Regions from separate parts of the Thioclava sp. F28-4 genome, predicted to be linked through region 2. Evidence: riboswitches for the same ligand, from Rfam matches in the RefSeq annotation. Region 2 holds a riboswitch; the other holds the start of a gene.
What was found. A riboswitch is a leader RNA that binds a small molecule or an ion and turns the genes downstream of it on or off. The one in region 2 is predicted to bind cobalamin.
Positions count from the first base shown of each region.

Region 1: linked by a shared signal. The riboswitch ahead of nrdH (glutaredoxin-like protein NrdH) and the one ahead of BMI87_RS09555 (TonB-dependent siderophore receptor) in region 2 are both predicted to bind cobalamin.

Region 1 is NZ_MPZQ01000001.1:57,333-72,530, forward strand. It holds gene BMI87_RS00275 (hypothetical protein) at 67-372, shown strand; gene BMI87_RS00280 (homocysteine S-methyltransferase family protein) at 504-1,553, shown strand; cobalamin riboswitch at 1,631-1,826, shown strand; gene nrdH (glutaredoxin-like protein NrdH) at 1,922-2,143, shown strand; gene nrdI (class Ib ribonucleoside-diphosphate reductase assembly flavoprotein NrdI) at 2,156-2,578, shown strand; gene nrdE (class 1b ribonucleoside-diphosphate reductase subunit alpha) at 2,560-4,719, shown strand; gene nrdF (class 1b ribonucleoside-diphosphate reductase subunit beta) at 4,728-5,717, shown strand; gene BMI87_RS00305 (ABC transporter permease) at 5,776-6,531, opposite strand; gene BMI87_RS00310 (ABC transporter ATP-binding protein) at 6,528-7,463, opposite strand; gene BMI87_RS00315 (ABC transporter permease) at 7,460-8,629, opposite strand; gene BMI87_RS00320 (ABC transporter substrate-binding protein) at 8,653-9,558, opposite strand; gene BMI87_RS00325 (efflux RND transporter periplasmic adaptor subunit) at 9,791-11,179, shown strand; gene BMI87_RS00330 (efflux RND transporter permease subunit) at 11,176-14,319, shown strand; gene BMI87_RS00335 (aldehyde dehydrogenase) at 14,534-15,198, shown strand, end outside.
Region 2 is NZ_MPZQ01000003.1:402,273-417,470, reverse strand. It holds gene BMI87_RS09600 (carboxypeptidase M32) at 1-274, shown strand, start outside; gene BMI87_RS09595 (ABC-F family ATP-binding cassette domain-containing protein) at 359-2,212, opposite strand; gene ndk (nucleoside-diphosphate kinase) at 2,487-2,909, shown strand; gene BMI87_RS09585 (TfoX/Sxy family DNA transformation protein) at 2,911-3,270, opposite strand; gene BMI87_RS09580 (Rrf2 family transcriptional regulator) at 3,828-4,307, opposite strand; gene BMI87_RS09575 (SLAC1 anion channel family protein) at 4,632-5,642, shown strand; gene speB (agmatinase) at 5,829-6,800, shown strand; gene BMI87_RS09565 (DUF1499 domain-containing protein) at 6,797-7,222, shown strand; gene BMI87_RS09560 (DUF475 domain-containing protein) at 7,337-8,383, shown strand; cobalamin riboswitch at 8,413-8,607, shown strand; gene BMI87_RS09555 (TonB-dependent siderophore receptor) at 8,744-10,567, shown strand; gene BMI87_RS09550 (ABC transporter substrate-binding protein) at 10,554-11,420, shown strand; gene BMI87_RS09545 (iron ABC transporter permease) at 11,417-12,400, shown strand; gene BMI87_RS09540 (ABC transporter ATP-binding protein) at 12,400-13,146, shown strand; gene BMI87_RS09535 (cobalamin-binding protein) at 13,146-13,937, shown strand; gene BMI87_RS09530 (FMN-binding glutamate synthase family protein) at 14,015-15,198, shown strand, end outside.

The sequences.
Region 1 (15,198 bases), on a different contig from region 2:
GGACCAGATCGGACCTCGCATATCGCCGTGCCGCGACCACTCCCGCCCTTTTGCGCGGAGGGCGCGATGCTTTTGGAACGAACGCTTTCACTCTTACAACTCGATATAGGACCGATCTCGCCGCTGCGTGCGCGTGAGCTGGGCACGCTGGGCTACATGGAATGGCTCGGCGGACTGCCGGGCGACATGCCCTATGCGAAGGCGGCGATCATCGCCCATACGCAGGCCTATCCGTTCGGCGCAGCCTCGCCCGCCGTCGCGGTGTTCTGCGAGTTGCTGTTGGACTCATTGCGCCCGCAGCCTTTCGCCCTGCCGATCGAGATGCCCCCGCCGCTTCGGCGCGGCGGGGCTCGCGCCCGGCGCGGCCTCTGAGCCTGTTTTTCGTCTTGCGGTCGCATTCTGCGGCCCGGCCGAGGACCATTGCAGCAGGGAACGACAGCCCCGTTCCCTGTGAGGCTCGGCACTTCAAACGATGGTCATGGATGAACTGAGAGGATCTCTCCATGAATGACAACAAACTGACCCGCCTGCTCGACGCGCGCCCGGTGATCTGCGCCGAGGGCTTTCTGTTCGAACTGGAACGGCGCGGCTATCTGACCGCCGGGGAATTCGTGCCCGAGGTGGCGCTCGAATACCCGCAGGCGCTGCGCAATCTGCATATCGATTTCCAGCGCGCCGGCAGCGATATCGTCGAGGCCTTCACCTATAACGGTCACCGCGAGAAGATGCGCGTGATCGGCAAGGAAGACCTGCTGGAGCCGCTCAACCGCGCGGCGCTGAAAATCGCGCGCGAGGTCGCCAATGCGAAGACCGGCAACCTGATGGCGGGCAATATCTCGAACACGAATATCTGGGACCCGACCGATCCGGCACGGCAGGCCGAGGTGCGCGCAATGTTCGACGAGATGATCGGCTGGGCAGTCGAGGAAGGCGCGGACATTATCATCGGCGAGACCTTCTACTATGCGGGCGAGGCGCTGTGTGCGCTGGAGGCCGCGAAGGCGTCGGGTCTGCCGGTGGTGCTGACGCTGGCGCCGATGGCGGCCAACGAGATGATGGACGGGGTCGGCATCGTCGAGACCTGCCAGCAGCTCGAACAGGCGGGCGCCGATGTCGTCGGGCTGAACTGCTTCCGCGGGCCGCAGACGATGATGCCGTGGCTGCGCAAGGTGCGCGCAGCGGTAAGCTGCCATGTCGGCGCCCTGCCCGTGCCCTACCGGACCACGACGGAGGAGCCCACCTTCTTCAACCTCTCCGATCACAACGGCTGCACCTGCCCCTCGCCGCATGGCCGGACCTTCCCGACCGCGCTCGATCCGCTGGCGTGTAACCGCTACGAGATCGGCGCCTTCGCGCGTGAGGCGCAGGCGATCGGGGTGAATTACCTTGGCGTGTGCTGCGGGGCGAGCCCGATGCATATCCGCGAAATGGCCGAGGCCGTGGGCCGCGAGACCGAGGCCAGCCGCTTCTCGGAGCGGATGGAGAACCACTTCATGTATGGTCAGAACGCCCGCCTCCCGGCGCATATCCGGGCCCTTGGCGACGGCGCCTGAGGCTTAACGCTGCCCTGTCGCGCGCGCATTTCGCGCGGCAGGGCAATCTATATATTGACAGCCTTTATCGCATTAACCCAATATGATGTTGCTTTGGTTCCTGCGAGTCACTCCGCAGGCGAAGAGGGAAGCCGGTGAGAGTCCGGCGCTGCCCCCGCAACTGTAAGCGGCGAGCCTCAAGTCCGAATGTCACTGGTGCGATGCGCCGGGAAGACGGACCGAGAGGCGTTCGAGCCGCGAGCCAGGAGACCTGCCAGAGCAGATAGACGACGACCGCGGCGGAGGGCCCGGGCGCGTGGCAGTTCGCTTTGCGCCCTGCCCACGAGCCTTGTCCCGCGCTGCCGACAGCAAACAAAGGGACAGGAACCATGACCATCACCGTCTATTCGAAACCGGCCTGCGTTCAATGCACCGCCACGACCCGCGCGCTCGATGCCAAGGGGATCGATTACAACGTGATCGACCTGACCGAAGATGCCGCGGCGATGGAGATGGTGCAGGACCTCGGCTACCGTCAGGCCCCGGTCGTGATCGCGAACGAGGATCACTGGGCGGGCTTTCGCCCCGACATGATCAACCGGCTGGCCTGAGACCTAGCCGCGATGGGACAGGCAAAGCTGATCTATTACTCCTCGGCGTCGGGAAACACGCAGCGCTTCGTGGAGCGGCTGGGCCTGCCCGCGCTGCGCCTGCCCGTTTCGGCTGAGGCTCCGATGCCGACCCCGCCCGGCCCCTATGTCCTGATCTGCCCGAGCTATGCCGACGGCAAGGGGCGAGGTGCGGTCGCGAAACCGGTCATCGCCTTTCTCAACGACCCCACCCGCCGCGCGGGCCTGTGCGGCGTCATCGCCAGCGGCAATCGCAATTTCGGCGCACTCTTCGCCTGCGCGGGCGATCTGCTGGCGCGCAAATGCAATATCCCCGTGCTTTACCGGTTCGAGCTGGCAGGCACGGACAGTGACATCGCCCGCGTACGCGCAGGTCTCGAAACCTTCTGGAGGCAGGAATGCTCGATAGCGACGTGAAACCGAGCGGGGCCATGGCCTCTGAATTCGCGGGGCTTGATCACCACGCGCTCAATGCGATGCTCAACCTCTATGATGCGGAGGGCAATATCCGCTTCGACGCCGACCGGATGGCGGCGCGGCAATATTTCCTGCGCCATGTGAACCAGAACACGGTGTTTTTCCATTCGCTGGATGAAAAGCTCGGCTATCTCGTGGAGGAAGGCTATTACGACGCCGCCGTGCTCGATCAGTATTCGCGCAACTTCCAGCGCGCGATCTGGGACGCGGCCTTTGCTGCCAAGTTCCGCTTTCCGACCTTCCTCGGCGCGTTCAAATATTACACCTCCTACACGTTGAAGACCCGCGACGGGCAGCGGTATCTCGAACGCTACGAGGATCGGGTCGTGATGGTGGCGCTGACACTCGCGCGCGGCGACGAGGCGCTGGCGATGCGGCTGATGGAAGAGATGCTGGCAGGCCGCTTCCAGCCCGCGACGCCGACCTTCCTCAATGCGGGCAAAAAGGCGCGGGGCGAATTCGTGTCGTGTTTCCTGCTGCGGCTGGAAGACAACATGGAAAGCATCGGGCGCGGCATCAACTCGGCGCTGCAACTGTCGAAACGCGGCGGCGGCGTGGCCCTGATGCTGACCAATATCCGCGAATATGGCGCGCCGATCAAAGGGATCGAGAACCAGTCCTCGGGCGTGATCCCGGTGATGAAGCTGCTCGAAGACAGTTTCAGCTACGCCAACCAGCTCGGCGCGCGTCAGGGCGCGGGCGCGGTCTATCTGCACGCCCATCACCCCGACATCCTGCGCTTCCTCGACACCAAGCGCGAGAATGCGGACGAGAAAATCCGGATCAAGACGCTGAGCCTCGGCGTGGTGATTCCCGATATCACCTTCGAACTCGCGAAGAAGAACGAGGAGATGTATCTCTTCTCGCCCCATGACGTGGAGCGGGTCTATGGCTGCGCCTTCTCGGAGATTTCCGTGACCGAGAAATATCACGAGATGGTCGATGACGCGCGCATCCGCAAACGCAAGATCAACGCCCGCGCCTTCTTCCAGACGCTGGCTGAGATCCAGTTCGAAAGCGGCTATCCCTACATCATGTTCGAGGACACGGTGAACCGCGCCAACCCGATCGCGGGGCGCATCACCATGTCGAACCTGTGTTCGGAAATCCTGCAGGTGGCCGAGCCCTCGGAATTCGACGAGGATCTGGGCTATGCGCGGATGGGCACCGATATCTCGTGCAATCTGGGCTCTCTCAACATCGCGAAGGTGATGGATGGCGGCGATCTGGGCGCAAGCGTCGGGGCGGCGATCCGCGCGCTTTCGGCGGTGTCGGAGATGAGCGCCATCAACGCCGTCCCCTCGATCCGCAAGGGCAATGAGGAAAGCCACGCGATCGGGCTGGGCCAGATGAACCTGCACGGCTTCCTCGCCCGCGAGCGCATCCATTACGGCAGCCCCGAGGGGATTGAGTTCACCTCCGTCTATTTCGCCGCCGTGGCCTATCACGCGCTGGCGGAATCGAACCGGCTGGCAGCCGAGCACGGGCGCAGCTTCAAGGGGTTCGAAGCGTCCGCCTATGCGGATGGCAGCTTCTTCGAGAAATACGTGACCCGCGATTGGCTGCCTGAAAGCGAGACCGTCACCGCCCTGTTCGACCGCTTCGGGATCACCCTGCCCTCGCGCGACGACTGGGCCGCCCTGCGCGAACGGGTGATGGAGACCGGCCTGTGGAACCGCAATCTGCAAGCCGTGCCGCCGACCGGCTCGATCAGCTATATCAACAACGCCACCGCCTCGATCCACCCGATCACCGCGAAGATCGAGATCCGCAAGGAAGGCAAGATCGGCCGGGTCTATTACCCCGCGCCCTACATGACGAACGACAATCTGGAGTTCTACCGCGACGCCTATCAGATCGGTCCCGAGGCGATCATCGACACCTACGCGGCGGCGACCGAGCATGTCGATCAGGGGCTCTCGCTGACGCTGTTCTTCCCCGCCGAGGCCACGACCCGCGACATCAACCGCGCCCAGATCTACGCATGGCGGGGCGGCATCAAGACCATCTACTACATCCGCCTGCGCCAAGCGGCCCTTGAGGGGACCGAGGTGCAGGGCTGCGTATCCTGTTCCCTGTGAGGCCCGCCATGAAAGATCTGCACACGCCCCGCCCCGTTCCCCGGCCCGTTCCGCGCGCCGTCAACTGGAACCGCCTTCAGGACGACAAGGATCTGGAGGTCTGGAACCGGCTCACGTCGAATTTCTGGCTGCCCGAGAAGGTGCCGCTGTCGAATGACATCCAAAGCTGGTCGCAACTGACCGAGGACGAACAGACCCTCACGATCCGGGTTTTCACCGGGCTGACGCTGCTGGACACGATCCAGAACACGGTCGGCGCGCCCGCGCTGATGGCGGATGCGGCCACGCCCCATGAGGAAGCCGTGCTGTCCAACATCGCCTTCATGGAGGCTGTGCACGCGCGCAGTTATTCGTCTGTCTTCTCGACTTTGTGCAACACCGCAGAGGTCGACGAGGCCTTCCGCTGGTCGCAAGAAAACCCGCATCTGCAGGCCAAGTCGCGGCTGATCCTTGACGAATATGACGCGACCGGGAGCCCGCTCAAACGCAAGGTCGCGAGCGTCTTTCTGGAAAGCTTCCTGTTCTATTCGGGCTTCTACCTGCCGATGCACTGGTCGAGCCGCGCACGCCTGACCAACACCGCCGACCTGATCCGCCTGATCATCCGCGACGAGGCGATCCACGGCTATTACATCGGCTACAAGTTCCAGCGCGCGCTGGAGCATGTGACCGAGGCCGAGCGCGCCGAGATCAAGGATTTCGCCTTCTCGCTGATGTTCGACCTCTATGACATCGAGGGCCGCTATACCGAGCAGCTCTACGACGGTCTGGGCCTGACCGAGGATGTGAAGCACTTCCTGCATTACAACGCCAACAAGGCGCTGCAGAACCTCGGCTACGAGGCGCTATTCCCCGACGAGGCCACCCGCGTGAACCCCGCGATCCTCGCCGCCCTCTCGCCCGGATCGGACGAGAACCACGACTTCTTCTCGGGCTCGGGGTCGAGCTATGTGATCGGCAAGGCGGTCGCGACCGAGGACGAGGACTGGGCGTTCTGAACCCGCCGCCGCCCGCGCCTCAGACGGGGCGCGGGTCGCTCCTCGAGCCTGCCCGGTTTCAGGTATCGGCCCCGACGGACTGCCTGCCCAAACGCCGCGTCAGAGCGGTCTCCAACAGGCTCAGCGCGTCGTAGACGAGCACCGCGAACAGCCCCACGATCACGCCGCCTTGCAGGACGAAGGCGGTGTTGCTCGTCAGAAGCCCCGCGATGATCACCTCGCCCAAAGTGCGCGCGGCCACGGTGGAGCCGACGGTCGCCGTGCCGATTGCAATCACCACCGACAGCCGGATGCCCGTCAGGATTACTGGCAGCGCCAGCGGCAGTTCCACCCGGATCAGACGTTGCCATCGAGTCAGGCCGATGCCGCGGGCGGCCTCCATCGTCGCGGGCGGCAGGGTCGAGAGCCCCGCGATGGCCGTCTCGAAGATCGGCAGCAACCCGTAGAGGAACAGCGCCACCAGCGTCGGCCCCGCCCCGAAACCGAGCGCGGGCACCGCCAGCGCCAGCACCGCGACGGGCGGAAAGGTCTGGCCGATATTGGTAATCGTGCGCGACAGCGGCAGGAAGGCCGCGCCCGCAGGCCGCGTCACGAGGATGGCAAGGCCCACCGCGACGAGCGTCGCCAGCCCGGAGGCCAGCGCCACGAGCCCCAGATGGCTCAGCGAGAGCGACAGGATCGAGGCGCGCTCGTAGATCACCGGACCGCCCGCCGGGGCGAAGGGCGCAAAGACCGGCGCGAACCAATGCGGGCGCAGAACCAGCGCCAGAAGCAGCCCCACGCAGGCGGCTCGGATCATGCCGCTACGGCTCATGCCAACTCCGCCGCGCGGGCACGGATCGTTGCCAGCGTGACCCGGCCAAGCGGTGTGTCCCCATCGGCCACCGGCAGCGCCTCGACGCGGCGCCAGAGGCACAGCGACAGCGCATCGCGCAGGCTCGTGTCGGGCGCGATGGGCTCGCCCTCGGCAGTGCCGTCTTCCAGCACCTCCGACACCGGGATCAACGACAACAGCCGCAGCGGACGGTCCACGCCGCCCACCATCTGCGCCACGAAATCGGTCGCGGGCGCGGCGATGATTTCGGCGGGCGTGCCATGTTGCAGCAGCTTGCCGCCATCCATCACCGCCACCCGGTCGCCCAGATGGATCGCCTCTTCCATGTCATGCGTCACGAGCACGATGGTCGAGCCCAACTGACGCTGGATATGTCTCAGATCGGCTTGCGCCCGGCCCCGAATGATCGGGTCGAGCGCGCCGAAGGGTTCGTCCATCAGCAGCAGATCGGGGCGCGAGGCGAGCGCGCGCGCTACGCCGACGCGCTGTTGCTGGCCGCCCGACAGCTCCGCCGGGTAGCGGTCGCGAAACTGCGCGGGCTCCATCGAGAACAGGTCCAGCAACTCGTCGACACGGGCGCGCGTCTTGTCCTTGGACCAGCCGAGCAGCTTGGGCACCGCGCCGATATTGCCCGCGATCGTGTAATGTGGGAACAGCCCGTCGCCCTGAATGACATAGCCGATCCGGCGGCGCAGCTCGTGCTTGGCCAGCGCGCTTGTGACCTCGCCGTTGATCCGCACCTCGCCGGAACTCGGTTCGATCAACCGGTTGATCATCCGCAGAAGCGTGGTCTTGCCCGAGCCGGACGTGCCCACGATCACCGTGATCGTGCCGGTCTCGACCGTCATCGACACGTGGTCGACCGCCGCGGTGTCCTCATAGAGCTTCGTAATCTCGTCGATTTCGATCATTCTTCTCGCTCCGTTCGGGGGGTCGTCAGTTCGACGAGGATGTCCATCGCGATGGCCGAGATCAGCGCCAGCGCAACAGTGGGCAATGCGCCCAGCAAGATCAGGTCGCCCGCCGTCTGGTTGAGGCCCTGAAACACGAAGGTGCCGTAGCCGCCGCCGCCGATCAGCCCGGCGATCACCGCCAGTCCGATATTCTGCACGAGCACGATGCGCAGCCCCGCCAGCACCACCGGCAGGCCCAGCGGCAGTTCCACCCGGGTCAGACGCTGGCGCCATGTCATGCCCATCCCGCGCGCGGCCTCGAGCGTGGCGGCGGGCGCGGTGCGCAGCCCGGCCAGCACATTGGCGACCACGGGCAGCAGCGAATAGAGGGTCAGCGCGAGGAAGGCCGGCGCGAAGCCGATCCCGGCGATGCCGATCGCGCGGGCGCCGGGGATGACGCCGCTCAGCCAGCTTAGAACCGGGATCATGATCCCGAACATCGCAAGCGACGGAATCGTCTGCAGGAAGCTCAGCACCGGCAAGAGCGCGCGGCGTAGCCCGGCGTTGCGGTGGGACATCACGCCCAGCGGCAGGCCGATCACCGCCGCCGCCAGAAGCGAGCCGAAGGCAAGTCCCAGATGGCGCAGGCTCGCGGTGTAGAAGGCATCCTTGCGGCTCGCGAATTCCTGCGCGATGGACAGATCGCTCAGCGCCCCCGACCACAGCAGCGCGCCAATCAGCGCAAGCACCAGCACCAGCAGCCCCGCCCGCGCGGCAGGCCCCGGCGACAGCGCGGAAAGCGCATCGGCCATCATCAGCGCGAAGACCACCAGCAGGAACCAGAAGCCCGCCGCCGGAGAGACGCGGGCATACTCCCCTGCCTCCTCGAGCAGGGAAGACGCGCCGAGAACCAGCAGCCAGACCAGCCCCGCAAGGCCAAGCGCAGCCCCCGCGATGCGCAGAAAGGGCCGCGCGGCGGGCAGCCCCAAGGCGAGCCCCAACAGCATCAGCGCGATCCCCGGCCCCGTGACCTGCGGCGCGGCGAGGGTCCAGAGCGCCCTGCCCTCACCGGCGACGATCCGGTTCGCCGCCAAGGTCATGAAGGGCGCGAAGATCGCGGCCAGACCCAGCACCGCAAACAGCACGCCCGGCGGCGACAGCCCCGCCATCGCGGAGCGCGTCACCGCCCGTTTGCGCGCCGCCGCAGTCAGTTCAGCACTCCGATCTGCGTCAGGTAGTCCTTCGCGACCGCCTCGGCGGGCTCACCGCCGACCTGAATACGACCGTTCAGCTTTTGCAGCGTCTGCATGTCGAGCTTGTCGAAGATCGGGTTAAGAACCTCGGGGATCTTCGGATATTCCTTCAGCACCGCGTCGCGCACGATCGGGGTGGGCTCGTAGACCGGCTGCACGCCCTTGTCGTCTTCCATCACGACGAGCCCCGCCGCGCCGACACCGCCATCGGTGCCATAGGCCATCGCCGCGTTCACCCCCGAGGTGCCGCGCGCCGCCGCCTGAATGGTCGCCGCCGTGTCCCCGCCCGACAGAACCACGGTCTGATCGGGGCTCAGCTTGAACCCGTAGGCCGTCTGCATCGCGGGCAGCACGGCGGGGGACGAGACGAACTCGGTCGAGGCTGCGAGCTTCACATCGCCGCCCTTCGACACCCATTTGCCGAAATCGGACATGGTGGTGAGGTCGTTCTCCTTGGCCAGCGCGCCCGTCACCGCAATCGCCCAGGTGTTGTTGGCCGGCGCGGAGTCGAGCCAAGTGATGTCGTTCTGCTTGTCGAGCTCGGCGGCGCGGTCATGGGCCTTCGTGGCATCCTTCCAGATGTCGCTATCGGCCTCGTTGAAGAAATAGGCCGCGTTGCCGGTATATTCTGGGTAGATGTCGATCTGGCCCGCGAGGATCGCCTTGCGCACGACCTGCGTGCCGCCCAGCTGCAACCGCCGCTCCACCGGCATCCCGGCATTTTCCAGCGATAGCGCGATGATGTTGCCCAAGAGACCGCCTTCGGTGTCGATCTTGGACGAGACGGTGATATCGGCCTGCGCGGCGGAGGCGAGCGCGCCCCCGAAGACCGCAGCGGCCACGATGAGAGGATATTTCATGGCTGGTCTGGCTCCCTGACTGATGTCTGTGCGTGTCTCGAGACGTGATCTCGCCTGAGGTAGGGCCCGACCCGCGCCCGCCAAGCCTCCGGGGCCGCGTCGTCGGCCCACCAGCCGCATGCGACGCCCCGGCCCGGCCATCGGGCCTTTCAGGGGGTGCGTCACATTTGCGCTAGCCCGACGCGCTCAGGTTTGCATAAGTAGTCAAAAGACATGCGCGAAGAGGGACGTCATGGTTGGAATTGGAACGGGCCTCGCACGGCTCGCGATGGTGGCGGTTCCGACCGCACTCGGTGTGGCCGCGATCGTCTTTGCGGGCGATCTGAAAGCTCTGCCCAGCCCGAGCGAGGCGAATCGCCCGGCGACACTGGTGCGGGTGATCACGCTCGCGCCCATCGAGATGATCCCGCGCGTCACCGGCTATGGCACGGTCGCGCCGGTGCGCGAATGGCGCGCTGTCGCCCGGATCGAGGGGGAAATCCGCGACATCGCCAAACCGCTCGCGCCGGGCGATATCGTGGCCAAGGACACGCCGCTTTTCACCATCGACGACAGCGATCTGAAACTGCAGCGCGCCAGTCTCGAGGCGCAGGTCGCGGCCTCCAAGGTCAAGGATGACACGGTGCGCACGAGCCTCGAACTGGCGCGCTCCGATCTCGCGCTGGCCCAGGACGAGCTCGACCGCCAGAAAACGCTGCACGATCTGGGCCGGATCACCCAGCCCCAGCTCGACGCGGCGCGCCGGCAGCAGCTGACCGCGCAGACCAAGGTGACCGATCTCGAAAGCCAGCTGAAACTGAACGAGGCCGAACGCGAGGTGCTCGATACGCAGGCGGCGACGATAGACCGGTCCATCGGGCTGTCGACGATCACGGCGCCTTTCGAGCTGCGGGTCAATTCGCTCGACGCGGATCTGGGGCAATACGTCAATCGCGGTCAGGTTCTACTTAGCGGCGAGGGCGTCGCGGCGGTCGATATCTCGGCGCAATTCCCGATCGGGCGGATGGGCCCCCTGCTCCGGCTCGCGGGCGACGGCACCAAGGTCACCGATCTAAAGGCGCGCGTCACCCTGCCCGAGCCCGAGCATCCCATTGTCTGGAAGGCCAAGGTCGAGCGGATGGGCGAGGCGATCGACGAAACCACGCAAAGCGCGCCCGTCGTGGTGCGCGTCGACGATCCGCTGGGTCAGGCGCAGGCGGGCGAGCGCCCGCCCCTGCGGCGCAACATGGTGGTGGCGGTGGAACTCGCCGCGCCGAAGCAGAGCCTGCTCGTCGTGCCCGCCGAAGCGGTCGCCGGGGGGGCTGCGATGGTGGTGTCCGAGGATGGCACGCTGGCGAAGCGCGCGGTGAAGACCAGCTTCGTCTCGGGCGATCTGGCGGTGATCGCGCAGGGCCTCAAGGCGGGCGACAAGCTGGTCGTCACCGATCCTTCGATCGCCGTGCCGGGCATGACGGTCAAGGCGACCGAGGATGAGGCGCGCAAGGCCGAGATTGCCGCCGAGGCGCTCGGCCAGACGGCCACCAGCCCGCAACCGGGCAGCGGTGGCGGTGGCGGCGGAGGTGGCGGCAAGGGGGCCGCGCCCGAAGGCGACGCCGCCAAGCCCGCGGGAGATGCGCAATGATCGCGCTTTTCGCTGGCCATCGCACGGCGGCCAATATCGCGATGATCGCGATTGCGGGCCTCGGGCTGATGGCGCTGCCGAGCCTGCAGCGCGACACTTTCCCCGCCACGCCACCCTCGGATGTCTCGGTCCGCATCACCTATCCCGGCGCCGCGCCTTCAGAGGTCGAGACCGGCATCTGCACCGTGACCGATCCGGTCCTGACGCGGGTCGAGAACCTTGCGAAACTGACCTGTCTTGCGCGTGACAACAGCGCCCAGATCACCGCCGAGATGATCGAGGGCGCGGAAATGACGCGCTTCTACAACGACATCAAGGATGCGGTGGACGGGATCAATTCCTTCCCCGACAAGGCCGACGATCCGGTGGTGCAGATCGTCGAGCGCACCGCCTCGGTCTCGTCGGTGGCAGTGACCGGGCCGGACGATCCGGCGGTGCTATACGCCTATGCCCAGAGCTTCGCCGATCAGCTGCGCGCCGATCCGGCAATCTCGCTGGTCTCGGTGAACGGCTTCTCCGACCGCGAGATCGCGATCGAATTCGACCGCGCCGCGCTGGAGCGCTTCGGGCTCGACATGGGCTCTGTCGGTGCGACGCTGGCGCGCTACAGCCTCGACATGCCCGCGGGCTCGCTCGAGGGGCGCTCGGGCGAGGTGGCGATCCGCTTCCTCGGCGAGAGGCGCACGCCTGCCGAGCTTGCGCAGATCCCGATTGCGGGCAGTGCCGCGGGCGGCGAGGTGCGCTTGGGCGATGTCGCGACGATCCGCGAAGGCTTCGCCGATCCCTCGCAGGCCACCTATTTCGACGGCAAGCGCGCCGCCATCGTCTCGGTTCAGAAGACCGCCTCGCAGGATGCGTTGCGGGTGCGGGCCGCACTCGATCGCGAGATGGCACAGGCGCAGGCCGAGGCGCCGGGCAATATCCAGCTCGCGATCTCGGCGGATTCCACGCGCAACATCGTCGAGCGCCTGCGCATCATCGGGGTCAACGGGCTGCAGGGCCTGATCCTCGTGCTCGTCGCGATGTGGCTGTTCTTCGGTCTGCGCATGTCCTTCTGGGTCGCGATGGGCCTGCCGATCAGCTTCCTCGGCGCGATATTCGCGATGCAGTTCCTCGGCTACACGATCAACATGATGACGATGGTGGCGCTGCTGGTCGCCACCGGTCTGTTGATGGACGATGCGATCGTGATCTCGGAAAACATCGTGCGCAGGCGACAAACGGGAGAGCCCGCCCGTGTTGCCGCCGTCAAAGGCACGATGCAGGTCTTTCCCGGCGTTCTGGCGTCTTTCCTGACGACGGCGATGGTGATCGGGCCCCTGAGCTTCCTGACCGGCAATATCGGCGCGCTGCTGAAATATATCCCGATCGTGCTGCTGATCACGCTGACGGTCAGCCTGATCGAGGCCTTCCTGATCCTGCCCGCCCATATGCGCCACTCGCTCAAACACGACATGCGCCCCGGCCCCGTGCAACGCGCGGTCAACGGCGCCTTCGAGCGGCTGCGCGACCGTGTCATCGTGCCGCTTGCCGGGGTCGCGCTGCGCTGGCGCTACCTCACGCTGGGGGTTGCGATCTTTGTCGTGGCGCTCTCGATCGCGCCCTTCACCGGGGGCTTCCTGAAGTACCAGAGCTTCCCGACGCTGGAGAGCGACACGGTCGAGGCGCGGCTTCTGCTGCCCGCGGGTGCGCCGCTCTCGCTGACCGAGGCGCGGGTGAGCAAGGTCGTCAAGGCGCTCAAGGAGATGGATGCCGAGCTGAGCCCCGCTCAGCCGGACGGCCAGCCCCTCGTGCAAAGCTACACGATTACCTATGGCAGCAATGCCGACAGCCCGACCACGGGGCCGAACATGGCCACGGTGAGCGCCTCGCTTCTGCCCGCAGGGACACGCACCACCGATGTCGGCACCGTGCTCGATCGCTGGAAGCAATTGGTTGGCAAGATGCCCGACATGGCCGCCTTCCGGATCACCGACAAGGAGCGCGGCGCGGGTGGCAAACCGATCGATCTGCTGGTCACCGGCCCCGATCTCGCTGATCTGGCGACCACCGCACGCGAGCTGCGCCGCTTCTTCCGCGGCTTCGACGGGGTGCGAGACGTGACCTTCGACCTGCAGCCGGGCAAGCCGGAGCTGGTGGTGCGGATGAAACCGGCGGTGGCCAACCTGCTGGGCGTGACGCCTGCCGCGCTGGCCGGTGAGCTGCGCGCGGCCTTCCGGGGCGACAGCGCGGTCAGCTTTGCCGATGCGCGCGGTCAGGTCGATATCGTCGCCCGGCTCGCGCCCTCCGAGCGGCGCGCTATCGGTGATGTTCTCGCGCTGCGGGTGCCCGGCAAGGACGGCGCGCTGGTGCCGCTCTCGGCGGTGGCGACGGTCAGCGAGACGCGCGGCTACACCACGATCACCCATGTGAACGGGCAGCGCGCGGTCTCGGTGCAGGGCACGATCGACCCGACGCGGGCCAATTCGCGCGAGCTGATGGCGGCGATGCGGGCCGATTACCTGCCCGAACTGGCGCAAAAGCGTCCCGACGTGAAGGTGCAGGTTCTGGGCGAGGAACAGGACACCGCGACCACCGGGGCGTCGCTCGTACGCTTCATGACGGCGGGCGCGGTCGGGGTCTACCTGCTGCTGGCCTTCTACATGGGCAGCTTCATCCGCCCCATCGCCGTGATCGCGACGATCCCGCTCAGCCTGATCGGCGTGATGTGGGGGCATGTGCTGCTTGGCCTTCCGCTCTCGCTGCCGAGCCTCGTGGGGCTGGCGACGCTGGCGGGCGTGGTGGTGAACGACGCGATCCTGCTCGACGCGTTCATCGGCGAGCGACGTGCGACCGGCACCCCGATGCTCGAGGCCGGAAAGGAGGCCGTGCGCGACCGCTTCCGCGCGATCTTCCTGACCTCGCTGACGACGGTGGTCGGGCTCGGCCCGCTTTTGCTGGAGACTTCGACGCAGGCGCAATTCCTGCGCCCGATCGTGGCGAGCCTCGCCTTCGGTCTGAGCGCGGCCACGGTGCTCTCGCTCTTCGTGACCCCGGCGATCCTCGCGGTGCTGGAGGATTTCGGCATCCGCACCGCCGATCCCGAGCCCGAGGAGACGGCCCCCTCTGTCGAGCACCCCGCCGACGCCCTGCGCGTCTGAGGGGGCATTCGGTCCGATCTGGTTAGGAGAGCGTCGGTCTGACGCTCTCCGCCTAGAGGCTGTCCCCCGCCGTTGCGGCTTTGTGACGTCATCCCCCCTTGCAATCCGCACCTTGGTGCCCGGACTATCACTATGATTGCCCGGGAAGACGCGACACCAGACGGGCGCGCGCGGTGCTCCGCAAATGCGACAGAAATCGAGGAGGAGAATACCCATGAAAGAGATCGGAATGCTGCTGGACGGGGCCTCCGCCCCTTCCGCCTCGGGCGCAAGTTTCGACCGGATCGATCCCGTCACCGGCGAGGTCGCCACCCGCGCCGCCGCGGCGGGGCGTGACGATGTCGAGGCGGTCGTGGCCTCTGCCGCGCGCGCCTTTCCCGGCTGGTCCGCGACCGGGCCGAACGGGCGGCGCAAGATCCTGTCGAAAGCCGCTGACGTAATGGAGGCTAGAGCCGACGACTTCGTTCAGGCGATGATCACCGAGACCGGCGCGACCGGGGCCTGGGCCGGGTTCAACGTCCATCTCGCCGCGGGCATGATCCGGGAGGCTGCGGCGATGACCACCCAGATCGGCGGCGAGATCATCCCCTCCGACAAGCCCGGCACGATGGCGATGGGCGTGGCGCGCGCCAAGGGCGTCTGCCTCGGTATCGCGCCGTGGAACGCGCCGGTCATCCTCGGCACGCGGGCGGTCGCGATGGCGCTCGCCTGCGGCAATACCGTGGTGTTGAAAGCGTCCGAGATGTGCCCCGCGACGCATCGCCTGATCGGGGAATGTTTCGCGGAAGCCGGACTGCCCGAGAGCGCGCTCAACGTCTTGACCAACGCCCCCGAGGACGCCGCCGATGTCGTCGAGGCGCTGATCGCGCATCCTGCGGT
Region 2 (15,198 bases):
GGGGCTGTTCGGCTATTTCCCGACCTATGCGCTGGGCAATGTCTATGCCGGTTGCCTCGATCAGGCGATGCGCGCGGTCACGCCCGGCATTGACGCGGCACTCGCCGAGGGCGATGCGAGCCCCGCCAAGCAATGGCTCGACGAGAACCTGCGCGTCCATGGTGGGTTGCGCACCCCGCGCGAGACGATCCAGAACGCCTGCGGCTTCGAGCCGACCGAGACGCCGCTGCTGGCTTATCTGACGCGGAAATTCGAGGGCATCTACAAGCTGTGATGCGCCGCACTGGTTGAGGGGGCAGGCGCCTCCGGCGGGGATATCTGGATTGAAAAGAAGGGGCGCGCGGCCCCTTCATCGATCTCAGTCCTGCTCGGCGGTTTCCAGCTTTTCCAGCGCCGCCATCCAGAGCGCCTCGGCCTTCTCCATCGCCTTGGTCGCCTCGGTATGCTTCGCCTGCCAGATCGCGAGATCCCTCGCTTTTTCAGGCTCGTAGAGCGTGGGATCGGCGAGTTTCGCGTCGAGCTTCTCGAGCATGTCGCTCAGCTTCTCGACCCGGGCCTCGCAGTCGCGGACCTCACGCTTCATCGTCGTCATCGCACAGCGCGACGGCTTCGCGGCTTTCGATGCGGCCGATTTGGCAGGCTTGTCCTCCGGCGGCGGCGCCAGCAACTCGGCCCGGTAGCTTTCCAGATCGCCCTGATAGGGCGCGACCGCGCCGCCTTTGACCAGCCAGAGCCGGTCCGCGACCAGACCCAGCAGGTGCATGTCGTGGCTGACAAGGATCACCGCGCCGGAATATTCGGTCAGCGCCGTCACCAGCGCCTCGCGGCTCTCGATGTCGAGGTGGTTGGTCGGCTCGTCGAGGATCAAGAGATGCGGCGCATCGAGCGTCGCCAGCAGCAGCGACAGCCGCGCCTTCTGCCCGCCCGAGAGCTTGCCCACCGCCGTCTCCGCCTGATCCGCGCCGAGGCCGAAGCCCGCAAGCCGCGCGCGCAGCTTGGCGGGATGCTCGTCGGGGCGCTCGCGTTTGAGATGGGTGAGCGGCGTCTCTTTCAGGTCCAGCTCGTCGACCTGATGCTGCGCGAAATAGCCGATCCGCAGTTTGGACGAGCGCGTGATCTTGCCGTCCATCACCTGAAGTTTGTCCGCCAAGAGCTTGGAAAGGGTGGATTTCCCCTCGCCATTGCGTCCCAGCAACGCGATCCGGTCGTCCTGATCGATACGCAGGTTGAGCTGCTTGAGGATCGCGGGCCCGCCATAGCCCACGGCGGCACCTTCCATCGCGATGATCGGCGGCGAGAGCTGTTCCGGCGCGGGGAAGGTGAAGACCTGTTTCGCCGCTTCTTCCGGGGCGGTGATCGGCTCCATTTTCTCGAGCATCTTGACGCGCGCCTGCGCCTGCTTGGCCTTGGTGGCCTGCGCGCGGAAGCGATCCACGAAGCCTTGCAGATGGGCGCGGCGGGCCTCCTGCTTCTTGGCCTGAGCTGCCTGCGCCTCGCGGCGCAGCCGGCGAGTGCGGGCAAACGTGTCGTAGCCGCCTTGATAAAGCGTGAGTTGCCGATCCTCGAGATGCAGGATCGAGCCCACGGCGCGGTTCAGAAGATCGCGGTCGTGGGAGATCACGATCACCGTATGCGGGTAGCGCATCAGATAGCTTTCCAGCCAGAGCGCGCCTTCGAGATCGAGATAGTTCGTCGGTTCGTCCAGAAGCAGCAGATCGGGCTGCGCGAACAGCACGCCCGCGAGCGCCACGCGCATCCGCCAGCCGCCGGAGAAATCCGAGCAGGGGCGCTTCTGCGCCTCCATGTCGAAGCCGAGACCCTTCAGGATGGCGCTCGCCCGCGCCTCGCCCGACCACGCGTCGATATCGACCAGCCGCGTCTGCACCTCGGCGATGCGATGCGCGTCGGTCGCCGTCTCGGCTTCGGCCAGAAGGCTCGCGCGTTCCTCGTCGGCGGCCAGCACCGTATCGAGCAGCGAGGTCGAGGAGGACGGCACTTCCTGCGCCACGCCGCCGACCCGGGCGCGCGAGGGCAGGCCGATCTCGCCGCCATCCAGCGTCAGCTCGCCGCGGATCAGCCGGAACAGTGTCGTCTTGCCCGCGCCGTTGGGGCCGACGAGGCCGACCTTGTGGCCTTCGGGAATGGTGGCGGAGGCGTTCGCAAAGAGCGGACGGCCGTCGATCGAAAAGGAGATATCGGAGATGCGCAACATGGGGCCTGACTTGGCGCAGGGGCGGGCAACAGTCAATCGCTGCTGCGCGCCGCTGCCCCTTCGGCTTGGCAAAAATATCCCCGCCGGAGGCATCTGCGGGCGCAAACCCGCGCAACGACCTGCCGATCGGCCTTGACCAAACGGTCACAAACCCAATCTAGAGTCGCCGCAGCCCCGCCCATGAGGGCTTTTCAAGGCTTCCCCTGCATGGTAGCAGGCGCGGCAGATATTTCGGACCGGATACCGGCCACGAACCACAAGGAAAGGGTCACACATGGCCATCGAACGCACGCTGAGCATCATCAAACCCGACGCGACCAAGCGCAACCTCACCGGCAAGATCAACGCCAAGTTCGAGGAAGCGGGTCTGCGCATCGTCGCGCAGAAGCGCATCCAGCTGACCATGGATCAGGCCGGCAAGTTCTACGAAGTCCACAAAGAGCGCCCCTTCTACGGCGAACTGTGCGAGTTCATGGCGTCCGAGCCGGTCGTCGTTCAGGTGCTCGAGGGTGAAGGCGCGATCGCCAAGAACCGCGAAGTGATGGGCGCGACCAACCCGGCGGAAGCCGACGAGGGCACCATCCGCAAGGAATACGCGCTCTCCGTGGGTGAGAACTCGGTGCACGGCTCCGACGCTCCGGAAACCGCTGCGGAAGAAATCTCGTTCTTCTTCTCGGGTCTCGAGATCGTCGGCTGATCTAGCGTTTCGCGATCAGACCAATTTCCGAGAGGGCCGCGTCCAGCCGGGCGCGGCCCTTTTCTTTTGCGGATTGGGTGGTGCTGTCGCTCGCCGCGATCCGCGCCTTAAGTGCATCGAATTTCTTGCGGAATTCGGCCTTCTCCGTGCCGCGACAGTCGTTCCACGGGCGCCCTTGCAGTGCCATGTGCAGGGCGTAATAGCCGATGAAATGGGCGGGATTCCCGACCTCGATCCAAGCGGCATAGGCGGCGTCCGCGCCGATCTCGCGCAGTTCCTCTGCCGAGGTGATCCCGGCGCGGATAAAGCCCTCGGCGGTGGCGGGGCCGATCCCCTTTATGGATGTGAGAGAGGTGCTCATCGTGCCGGACGGTCCTTCGGGGCGCGCGGTATCAGTGTCGCGCGGGCTGGCGTCGGGACAGTTTGAGAGCAGACTTCGCGCCACGCAAGAGCAGCGCGAAGGAGAGATCGAAGGGGAGGCGGCGCGAAAACCGGCGGTGAATGAAGATGCCGGTTGCGGAGCCTGCCTGCGCCGCTATCATAGCGACGCGAGAAAGGGCGTCAGATGGACGCCCAGTCGTCGAATACGGTGCCGTTCTGTTGGGTCGTATTGCCCGTTTGGCCTTGTTGCTGGCCAGGACGGTTCGTGCCGCCTTGCTGTTGCTGGCCTGATTGAGTGCCCGATTGCTGTTGCATGACCTAAGCCTTGTGATGAGTCGCGTTTAGCGGGGTCTTCCCGTTGGTGCGACAAGTAGACACAGGCTCTCGCCGGGAAAAGGGGTGGTCAAGCGAAACTGAATTTTGATCTCTTTGCCGTGAGCGGGTGTCATGAAACTGTGACGTTGCCGCCACGAAAACGCTGCTGCGCACGGGAATGCGTCAGAAATAGGGACCTATCGGCGCGTCATGTCGCGGCGGTTATTCCGCGGCGCGTGCGGTTGCGCAGATCGACAGCGGCTGCAGGCCGGGCAGGCTGAGCATCGCCTCCAGCGCGGTGTTGTTGTCGACCAGATCGGCGAGCGTCTTGCGGTCCAGCGTCCCGTAGAAGGCCTCGAGCGCATCGGTCAGAGCATCGCGGAACAGACAGGCGTCGCGCAGCGGGCAGGTGTTGGTCTCGGTATCGAAACATTCGGCGAAGGGCAGGGCGGCCTCGAAGGCGCGCAGCACTTTGCCCACGCCGATCTCTTCGGGCGGGCGGGCAAGTTGCATCCCTCCGGCGCGGCCGCGCAGGGTGGTGATGAAATTCTCGCGCGCGAGCGTGTTGATGACCTGCGCGAGATGGTTCTCGGACGCGTTACAGGCCTCCGCGATCTCATGTTTGCGCACGGTGCGATGCGGATTGACCGCGCAGAACATCAGCACGCGCATCGCGAGATTGGTTCGTGTGGTCAGACGCATCGCAACTCCTCCAGCTCACGAAGCGGTGATATAGGTAAGTTTACCTCGCAGGTTTGACCTATGTCACGTTCCTTGAAAATTTTCGTCACAGAGCGGGGCTGGCGCAAGCGGGGATCCGCCAGAGGCAATATGCGCGGGACGTAGATGCGCGCTGCGCCCGGCGCGGCGAATGCGTCCATTTGTCAGACTCCTCACACACGGATGCGTGAGTAAATGAGAGGTGTGATCCCGCCGCGTGGGTTGGTCCGGCGCGGCGCGGGTGATCTGATCCGTCGCGTTGTGGGCCGTTCGGCCCCGCGCGGCGATGGCCACCGGGAGGGCAAGATGAGCAGTCTGGCTGAAACGAGTGCCGCGCATAGCCGGCTCGAGCATTTTCCGATCACCTTCTATGCGACGACGATGGGGCTCGGGGGCTTCACGCTGGCGCTGCGCGCGGCGGCCAAGCCGCTCGGGTTGGGACCGTTGCCCTATCAGGTGATGTTCGCGGTGACGGCGACCGTTTTCGTGCTGATCTCGGTCTTCTATCTCGCCAAGGCGCTGAAGCATCCGCAGGGCGTGAGCGCAGAATGGCATCACCCGATCCGGCTGGCCTTCTTCCCGACCGTCGCGATCTCGCTGTTGCTGCTGGCGACGGGGGCGTTGACGGTCTCGACCCCGCTTGCGCTCCTGCTGTGGCTTGCAGGCACGACCCTGCAGGGGATCATGACGCTCGCGGTCGTGACCAACTGGATCGGGACGCGCAGTTTCAAGCACGGGCAGCTGAACCCGGCATGGTTCATCCCGGCGGTGGGCAATGTGATCGTGCCAGTGGCGGGCGCGCAGCTCGGTTTCATCGAGATCAGCTGGCTGTTCTTCTCGGCCGGGATGCTGTTTTGGCTCGTGCTGCTGACGCTGGTGTTCAACCGTCTGATCTTCCACGATCCCCTGCCGAGCAAGCTGCAGCCGACGCTGGTGATCCTGATCGCGCCGCCCGCGGTGGCCTTCATCGCGTGGCTGCGCCTGACCGGCGAGCAGATCGTGCCCGGGGCCGAGATCGGACAGGGCGTCGATCCTTTCGCGCATATCCTTCTGTCGCTGGCCTATGTCTTTGCGGCGCTCGTCGCGGTGCAACTGCCGCGCATCCTGCGGCTGCCCTTCGCGATGAGCTTCTGGGCGCTGAGCTTCCCCATCGCGGCGCTGACCATCGCGACATTCCTGCATGCCGAATACGCCCATTCAGAGCCGCATCTGCGCATGGCGGTGGCGTTTCTCGCGATCCTTGCCGTGGTGATCGTAGGGCTCGTCTGGCGCACGGGGCTTGCGATCCTGCGCGGAGAGATTTGTCAGCCGGAGTGAGGGGGCGCGCCCCGAGGGGATGATCGTTTGTCTTTGCATGAGGTCAGGCGCTGCTCGGGGCTCGTCGTCCCGGGCGGAGCTATGCCCAAGCGCTGGAAGTCGGACGCGCCCCTCATCCCCTCGCACGGCAGCTTGACCTCCCGCGAGGGCTGGCGCAGATTTCGCGGGCGAAAAGGAGGGGCGATCATGGCTCTGGAAGATGCGAAAACCCAAGTGGATCAGGCTTTTACGCGGGCAGAGGCACGTGGCCTGAGCTTCGAGAATACCTTCGGCGGGGCCACCAGCTTCCTGCGGCGGCGCTATACGAAGGACCTCGCGGGCGCGCAGATCGCCGTGACCGGCATCCCCTTCGATCAGGCGGTGACGAACCGCCCCGGTACGCGTTTCGGGCCGCGGGCGATCCGCGAAGCCTCGACGCTGCAGGCGTTCGACGCGCCCTATGGCTGGGGTTACGACCCGTTCTCGGAACTCGCCATCGTCGATTACGGTGACATGCCCTTCGACTATGCCAATGTGCCGGAAGTGCCGGGCCGGATCGAGGCGCATCTGGGCGCGATCTTCGGGGCGGGCGTGGTGCCGATCACGCTGGGCGGCGATCACTTCATCACGCTGCCGATCCTGCGTGCGGCCGCTGCCAAACATGGGAAGATCGCGCTCGTTCAGTTCGACGCGCATTCCGACACTTGGGCCGATGACGATATGGACCGGATCGACCACGGCACGTTCCTGTATAAGGCGATCAAATCGGGCGTCGTGAAGGCGGAGAACACCGTCTCGGTCGGTATCCGCACCGACAATCCCGATACGCTGGGCGTGACGATCGTGGATGCGCCTTCGGTGCATCGCGAGGGCGTCGAGGCCACGCTGGAACGCATCCGCGCGGTCGTGGGCGACAAGCCCTGTTACATCACCTTCGACATCGACGGGCTCGACCCGGCCTTCGCGCCCGGCACCGGCACGCCGGTCTGGGGCGGTCTGGCCAGCTGGCAGGCGGCAGAGCTGTTGCGCGGGCTGAAAGGGATCAACCTGATCGGTGGCGATGTGGTCGAGGTCTCTCCGCCCTACGATCCGACCGGCGTGACGGCCATCGCGGGCGCCCATGTCGCGACCGAGCTGATCGCGCTGGCCGGTTGGGGGCTGCGGGAGGGCGCGGCATGAATCGGGCCGTGACGATCCTCGCGCTCGGGTTGGCTGCGGTTGCCGTAGCCGATGGCTGGGTGCGCTTCGCCCCGATCGACCCTGCGCGCTACAAGGTCGAGGGCTTGGCGAAAGCGCCCGGCGATCACCCCGAGACGGGCGGGTTTCAGGCGGCCCGCGAGGTCTCCGATCCGCTGGTGCAGATGGCCGCACTCGACAAGATCATCCGCGCCACCGCGCGCACGAAACAGGTGGCGGGCAGCGTCGATGAGGGGCATGTGGCCTATGTCACCCGCTCCGCCTTCTTCGGCTTTCCCGACGTCACCACGCTTTGGGTCGAGGGCAACACGCTGCAAATCCGCGGCCATCTCGTCTACGGCAAATCTGACCTTGGCGTGAACAAGGCCCGGATCATGGGCTGGCTCGACGAGGCGGGGCTGTAGGGGGGGCTGATCCGAGGCGCGCTTGCCGGGTCACAGCGATCAACTCTGACGGCGCGCTCCCTTGCGAAGAGAGGGGGCGAAGCCTAAGTGAGGCTCCATGCAGCCGGAGCCAGCATGACCACCATGTACCGTTATTTCTCCTGGGCCATCGCCGTCACCATCGCGGGGCTGGTCGGGTCGTTCGCGCTGGGATTTGCCCAGACCGGCGGGCTTGGCGGCGCGGTCTCTTTCCTGATGATCACGGCGGTGCTCGCCGTGCTGGAAATCTCGCTGAGCTTCGACAACGCCATCGTCAACGCCAACAAGCTGCACCAGATGACGCCAAAATGGCAGCGTCGTTTCCTGACCTGGGGTATTCTGATCGCGGTCTTCGGGATGCGTATCCTGTTCCCGCTGCTGATCGTCGTGATCGCCGCCGGGATCGGACCGTGGGAAGCGGTGCAACTGGCCGCGAAACATCCGGCGGAATATGCCGAGATCATCGAGGACGCGCATCTGTCGATCGCGGGCTTCGGCGGCGCTTTCCTGATGATGGTCGCGCTCACCTATTTCATCGACGAGGGCAAAGAGGTTGACTGGATCCGAGCGTTGGAGCGCCGTCTGCGCGCGCTCGCCTCGATCCGCGGCCTCGAGATCGGGCTCGTGCTGCTCGTCATTCTGGCCTTTACCTGGATCCTGCCCGAAGGGCGTGAGGACGAGTTCATGTTCGCCTCCATCTGTGGGCTTGCGACCTTCCTCGGGGTCGAAGTGCTGAGCCACGTGCTCGACCGGACGAATATCGCCGCCGAGACGGCCAAGGCGGGCCTCGGCGCGTTCCTCTATCTCGAAGTGCTCGACGCGTCCTTCAGCTTCGACGGGGTGATCGGGGCCTTCGCGCTGACCCAGAACCTGTTCCTGATCGCGATCGGTCTGGGGATCGGCGCGATGTATGTGCGCTCGATGACGCTGATGCTGGTGGAGCGCAACACGCTCAGCGAATTCCGCTATCTCGAGAACGGCGCCTTCTGGTCGATCCTGATCCTCTCGGTCGTCATGTTCGCGCAGACGTTGGTGGAAGTGCCCGAGGTGATTACCGGGCTGATCGGGGCGGGGCTGATCGGGCTGGCGCTGCTGTCCTCGATCCGTTTCAACAAGCGCAGCAGAGCCGCCGTCGAGAGTTGAAATTTTCTTGACAGACTGCGGCGCGCGCGGCACAGCAGGGGCACTTCGGTTCCGCCTTGGCGGATGAAAAGGGAACCCGGTGCGATGCGTGCATTCATTCCGGGGCTGCCCCCGCAACTGTGAGCGGCGAGTGACGGCTGACTGAGCCACTGGGGCGACCCGGGAAGGCCAGCCGAAACCAAGACCCGCGAGCCAGGAGACCTGCCGAGGCGCTCATCCTTTCTGCCTGTGCGGGGCGCGCAGCGGAGGCGGTCTTCCGTCAGTGGTGACATTCTCACCGTCGGCGGAAATTCCAAATTTCCAAAGACTTACGATACGAAGTTCACGCGACCACAGAGTCGCGATACGAGGGAATTGGATATGATCCGCACCCGTTTGACCGTGGGCCTGATGCTCACCACCGCGCTGGCAGCCCCCGCGCTCGCGCAAGACAGCCAACCTTACCAACTCGATGAGATCGTGATCTACCACGGCGCGCTCGAGCCGCAATCGTCGGACAAGACCGCGCAGGCGGTCACCGTGCTGTCGCGCAACGAGCTGGAGCGTTCGGGCCAGACCCGCCTTGCCAATCTGATCGCGCAATCGCCGGGCGTCGGCATCCTGTCGCGCGGGCCGATGGGCGCGCAGACCGGCTTCACCATCCGCGGCGTGTCGCAGAACTACGTCAAGGTTATGGTGGACGGGATCGACGTCTCCGATCCGTCCGCGACGCAGGTGCTGCCCGATCTGGGCCGGTTCAACACGTTCAACTACGACCGGGTCGAGATCATGCGCGGCTCGCAATCGGCGGTCTATGGCGGGCAGGCGGTCGCCGGGGTCATCAACCTCGACACGCCGCGTCCGACCGAGGATGGCGTGAGCCAAAGCGTCAAGGTCGAGCTCGGTTCCTACCAGACCGCGAATGCGGCCTATAACTTCGGTTGGAAGAAGGGTGACGACGAGCTCGCGATCCAGCTCTCGAAAGTCTACACCGCTGGTTTCTCAGCCGCCGACAAGAAGAACGGCAATACCGAGAAGGACGGCTACCGCGCCGACCGCGTGAGCCTGCGCGCGCAGAAGCGCATCTCCGACAATCTGCTGATCGGCTTCAACGGCTTTGCGCAGAACGACCGGGGTGAGTTCGATAACGGCTTCAGCTCGCCGCCCACGGACAGCAACGAATACACCATCCACAAGGAGCGGGGCGGGCGTCTCTTTGCCAAATTCGCGACCGGTCCGCTCGATCACGAGCTCGGTCTGACCTATTACACCACCTCGCGCTGGTATCCGGTCTATGACTATGGCTACGAGGGCAAACGCCGCAAACTCGACTGGAAAGCCTCGACCGATCTCGGGCCGGGCCGCGTGACCTTCGGCGCGGATCGCACGCTGGAAACCTATACCGGCACCTATGTCACGGGCGATGTTCTGACCGCGGATACGGGCGTCTTCGGCGAATATGCCTTCTCGCCGATGGACGGCGTGAACGTGACCGCCTCGGCGCGCCATGACGATCACTCGGATTTCGGCGGCAACACCACGGGCCGTCTCGGCGTCACCTGGCAGGCCGATGCCGCGACCCTCTTGCGTGCCTCGGTGGGCAACGGGTTCCGCGCGCCGTCGGGCTACGAGCTTTATGACGGCTATGCGGGCAATCCCGATCTCAAGCCCGAGAAATCGCTGAGTTACGACCTTGGGGTCGAGCGTGATTTCGGTGCGCATAAGCTGACCGCGACGCTGTTCCATATCGAGGTGAAGGACCTGATCGACTACAGCAACACGACCTACAGCTATTACCAGACCTCGGGCACCGCCAAGCGGCAGGGTCTGGAGCTGGGTCTGAAGGGGCCGATCTCCAGCACGGTCAATTACAGCCTCGGCTATACCTATCTGGATTCGAAGAACCCCGACGGGCTCTCTGCCGGCTCGACGTGGAACTCGGCCTTCGGGCGCCACACGCTGACCGCCGGGATCGACGCGCAGGTGACTGACAAGCTCACGCTCGCCGCCGATATGCGCGTGGTCACCGATCGTCAGAGCCAGCCCGATTACGGCCTGCTGAACGCGCAGATGACCTACGATCTGGGCAATGACAAAGAGGCCTATCTGCGTATCGAGAACCTGACCGACACCGATTACCAGCTCTGGCCGGGCTACGGCACCTCGGGTCGCGCCGCCTATGTGGGGCTGCGTGCGCGGTTCTGATCTGAAAGGGGCGGTTTGCGCCGCCCTTTTCGCCGCCTTGGCGGCGACCTCCTCCGCATGGGCGGGGGAGACTGCGGACGACGTGCCGCAGCGTGTCGTGTCCATGAACCTCTGCACGGATCAGTTGGCGCTGGCGCTGGCCGATCCGTCGCAGATCGTCTCGGTCAGCCATTTCGCGACCGATCCGTCGATGTCGGTGCATTGGAAACAGGCTGAAGACCTGCCTGTAAACTACGGGCGTGCCGAAGAAATTTCTATTCTCCATCCCGATCTCGTTCTGGCCGATACATGGTCGAACCCGGATACGATCCGCATGTTGCGCACGCTCGGGATCCGGGTCGAGCAACTGCCGCCCGGCACCTCGCTGCCCGAAATTCGGGGCCGGATCGAGACGATGGGTAAGCTGCTTGGCCATCCCGACCGCGCGGCAAAGATGCTCGCGGATTTCGATGCGCGGCTGGCAGCGATCGAGACGCCCGCGCCGGGGCTGAAAGCTGCGATCATCGGGCCCTCGGGCTATGGCTACGGGCCGCGGACCCTTGAAGGGCAAATCCTTGAAATGGCAGGGTTTGAGAACGTCGTCAGCGGGCCGGGGCTCGACTGGGGCGGACGGTTGCCGCTGGAAGATCTGGTGATGGATCGCCCCGATCTGGTGGTCGTCGGCGGCTCGCAAGGCGGCACCGGCACGAGCCGCGCGCAGGAGGTGTTGGCGCATCCGGTGCTGCGCGATCTGCCGGTCGTGCGGGGGCTGCGCGATGCAAGCTGGACCTGTGGCGCGCCCGCGATGCTGAATGCGGTGGAGATGCTGGCAAAGCTCGGGCGTGAAATCGAGAAAAAGAAGTTGACGCAATGAGTTATCGCACGATCTTCATTCTTCTCTCCGTCCTCTGTGCGGTGCTTTTCGCAGCCTCGCTGCTGATCGGGCCGTCGGGCATTTCGCCGCTTCACGGCCTCTCCGCGCTGATCTCTGGCGATGGAGCCGCAGGGCTGGTGATGCGCGAGTTGCGCCTGCCGCGCGCGATCCTCGGGATCGGCGTCGGCGCCGCACTGGGGCTGTCGGGCGCCGCGATGCAAGGCTTCCTGCGTAACCCGCTGGCCGAGCCGGGACTGATCGGGACCTCTGCCGGCGCGGCGCTCGGCGCTGTGATTGCGATCCAGACCGGGCTCTACGCGCTCTTCGCTCTGGCTCTGCCGCTGGCGGCGCTGGCGGGCGCGGGTGTGGCCGTCGCACTGATCCTGATCCTTGCGGGGCGCGAGGGTCGGGCGCTCGTGCTGATCCTTGCGGGGATCGCGGTCTCGGCGCTGGCGGCGGCGGCGACCGCGCTGGTGCTGAACCTCGCGCCGTCGCCCTATGCCGCGGCCGAGATCGTGTTCTGGATGATGGGCTCGCTCGCCGATCGCTCGATGACCCATGTGGCGCTGGCGCTGCCGTTCCTGATCGTCGGCGCGCTGATCCTGCTGCGCGCGGGGGCTGGGCTGGATGCGCTGAGCCTTGGGGAAGATGCTGCAGCTTCGATGGGCATCTCTTTGAAAAAGCTCAGGCTTCAGATTGTCTTCGGCACGGCGCTGATGGTGGGCGCGGCCACGGCTGTAGCGGGCGCGATCGGCTTCGTCGGCCTCGTCGTGCCGCATCTGCTGCGCAAATCCGTGGGCGCGCGGCCCTCGCGGCTGCTTCCGGCTTCGGCGCTTGGCGGGGCGGCGATGCTGACGCTGGCCGATATCGCGACGCGGGTGATCGCGCCCGAGCGCGACCTGAAACTGGGCGTTCTGACCGCGCTGGTCGGGGCGCCGTTCTTCCTGTCGATGATACGCAAAATGGGGCGCGAGGGCTGATGCTGGAGTTGGAAAACCTCACCGTTCTACGCGGCGAATGTCCGGTGGTCGATCGCGTCTCGGCGCAGGTCGGGCCGGGCGAGGTGATCGGGCTGATCGGGCCCAATGGTGCGGGCAAGACCTCGCTGCTGCGGGGCGCGATGGGGCTTTTGTCGCATCGCGGGGACAGCTCGCTTTCCGCGCTCGACCCGATGGCGCGGGCGCGGGCGGCGGCGTGGCTGCCGCAGGCGCGCGAGATTGCCTGGGGGCTGTCGGTCGCCGATCTCGTCGCGCTGGGGCGGCTGCCGCATGGCCGCGATCAGGCGACGCGCGGGGCGGCTGCAGTGGAGGAAGCGCTGCGTCGGATGGGGCTCGACAACTACCGCGACCGTGCCGCCACGCAGCTCTCTGGCGGCGAGCAGGCTCGGGTGCTGATCGCGCGGGCGCTCGCGCAGGAAAGCCCGCTGATCCTCGCCGACGAGCCTATCGCAGGCCTCGATCCGGCGGCGCAGATCGCGACGATGCAGGTCTTCACCTCCCATGCGCAGGCGGGCGGCGCAGTGGTCACTTCGCTGCATGATCTCGGGCTGGCGGCGCGCCATTGCACCCGACTTTGGGTGATGGATCGCGGGCGGCTGGTCGCGGACGGTGCGCCCGGCGAGGTGCTGACCGCGACGCTTCTGGCCGAGGTCTTCCACATCCGCGCGCACTTCAAGAACACGCCGGAAGGCCCCGTTTTTCAACCGCTTTCCACATTGGGGGTCTGATGGCATTTCCGGCCGAGCGCATCGTCTGCCTGACCGAGGAGGCGGTCGAGACACTTTACCTTCTGGGTGAGGACGCGCGCATCGTCGGCGTCTCTGGCTACGCGGTGCGACCCAAACGGGTGCGTCAGGAAAAGCCGCGCGTCTCGGCCTTCATCTCCGCCGATCTGCCGAAGATCCTCGCGCTGAAGCCGGACCTCGTTCTGACCTTCTCGGACCTTCAGGCCGATATCGTCGAGGGGCTGGTACGCGAGGGCGTCGCCGTGCACGCGTTCAACCAACGCTCGGTCGCGGGCATCCTCGACATGATCTGCACGGTGGGCGCGCTGGTGGGCTGCACCGAGCGTGCGGAACTGCTCGCCGCGGGTTACGAAACGCGTCTGGCGGAGATCGCCGCGAAGCCGCGCCCCAACCGTCCGCGCGTCTGGTTCGAGGAATGGGACGAACCGCTGATCTCTGCCGTGGGCTGGGTGTCGGAGCTGATCGAGATCGCAGGCGGGCGCGATGTCTTCGCCGATCTGGCGAGAGAGGGCAAAGCCAAGGATCGCATCGTCACTCCCGAACAAGTGATCGCCGCCGCGCCCGAGGTCATCGTGGGGTCGTGGTGCGGCAAGAAGTTCCGTCCCGAGAAAGTTTCCGCAAGGCCAGGCTGGCAGGACGTTCCGGCTGTTGCGCGAAACCGGCTGCACGAGGTCAAATCCACCCTGATCCTGCAGCCCGGGCCTGCAGCGCTGACCGACGGGCTCGACGCGCTGGAGGCCGCGATCTGGTCCGATCCGGGGTTGCGGGCGTAATAGTTCTTAGACATAGAGCCCTCGCGCGCTAGAGTGTCCGCGCAGGAACAGAGGCTACTTACCCCGCGGGAGGGGGCATGTTCACGCGTTTTATACGGTTTTCACCACTCGTCTTGTCAGCTCTGCTGACGCTCGCAGCAGTTTCCGGTTTGATCCTTACCGATTGGTTTCTGGTCATCGCGATCCTCTTCGGTTTCCTGACGCTGGTCGGGATCCACGATCTGATCCAGACCAAACACGCGATCACCCGGAACTATCCGATCCTCGGCCATCTGCGCTTCTTCTTCGAGGAAATCCGCCCCGAGATCCGCCAATACCTGATCGAGGGGGACGACGAAGACATTCCGTTCTCCCGCGCGACCCGCACGATCGTCTATCAGCGCGCCAAGGATATCGAGGATGCCAAACCCTTCGGCACCCGTATCCGCGTCTCGGAATCGGGCTATCAGTGGATCACCCATTCGGTGAAGCCGCGCCATATCGAGGATAGCGATTTCCGCGTCGAGATCGGCGGGGAGGCGTGCAAGCAGCCCTACAAGGCGTCGATCTACAATATCTCGGCCATGTCCTTCGGGGCGCTGTCGGCGAATGCGATCATGGCGCTCAACAAGGGCGCGAAGATGGGCGGCTTCGCGCATGACACGGGCGAGGGCGGGATTTCGCGCTATCACCGTGAGGGCGGCGATCTGATCTATGAGGTCGGCTCGGGCTATTTCGGCTGTCGCAACCATGATGGCAGCTTCAACCCCGAGAAATTCGCCAAACGCGCGCAGGACCCTCAGGTCAAGATGATTGAGCTGAAGCTGAGCCAGGGCGCGAAGCCGGGCCATGGCGGCATGCTGCCTGCGGCCAAGATCACCCCCGAGATCGCCGAGGCGCGCGACATCCCGATGGATCGCGACTGCATCTCGCCCGCCTCGCATTCGGCCTTCTCGACCCCGCTGGAGATGATGGAATTCATCGGCCAGCTGCGCGAGCTGTCGGGCGGCAAGCCGGTTGGCTTCAAGCTCTGCGTCGGTCACCGCCGCGAATTCATGTGCATCGTCAAGGCGATGCTGGAAACCGGCATCACCCCCGATTTCATCGTGGTCGATGGCAAGGAGGGCGGCACCGGGGCCGCGCCTCTGGAATTCGCGAACCACATGGGCTTCCCGCTCGTGGAAGGCTTGAGCTTCGTGCATAACACGCTGCGCGGGGCGGGGCTGCGCGATCAGGTGAAGATCGGGGCGTCGGGCAAGGTCGTGACCGCCTTCCACATCGC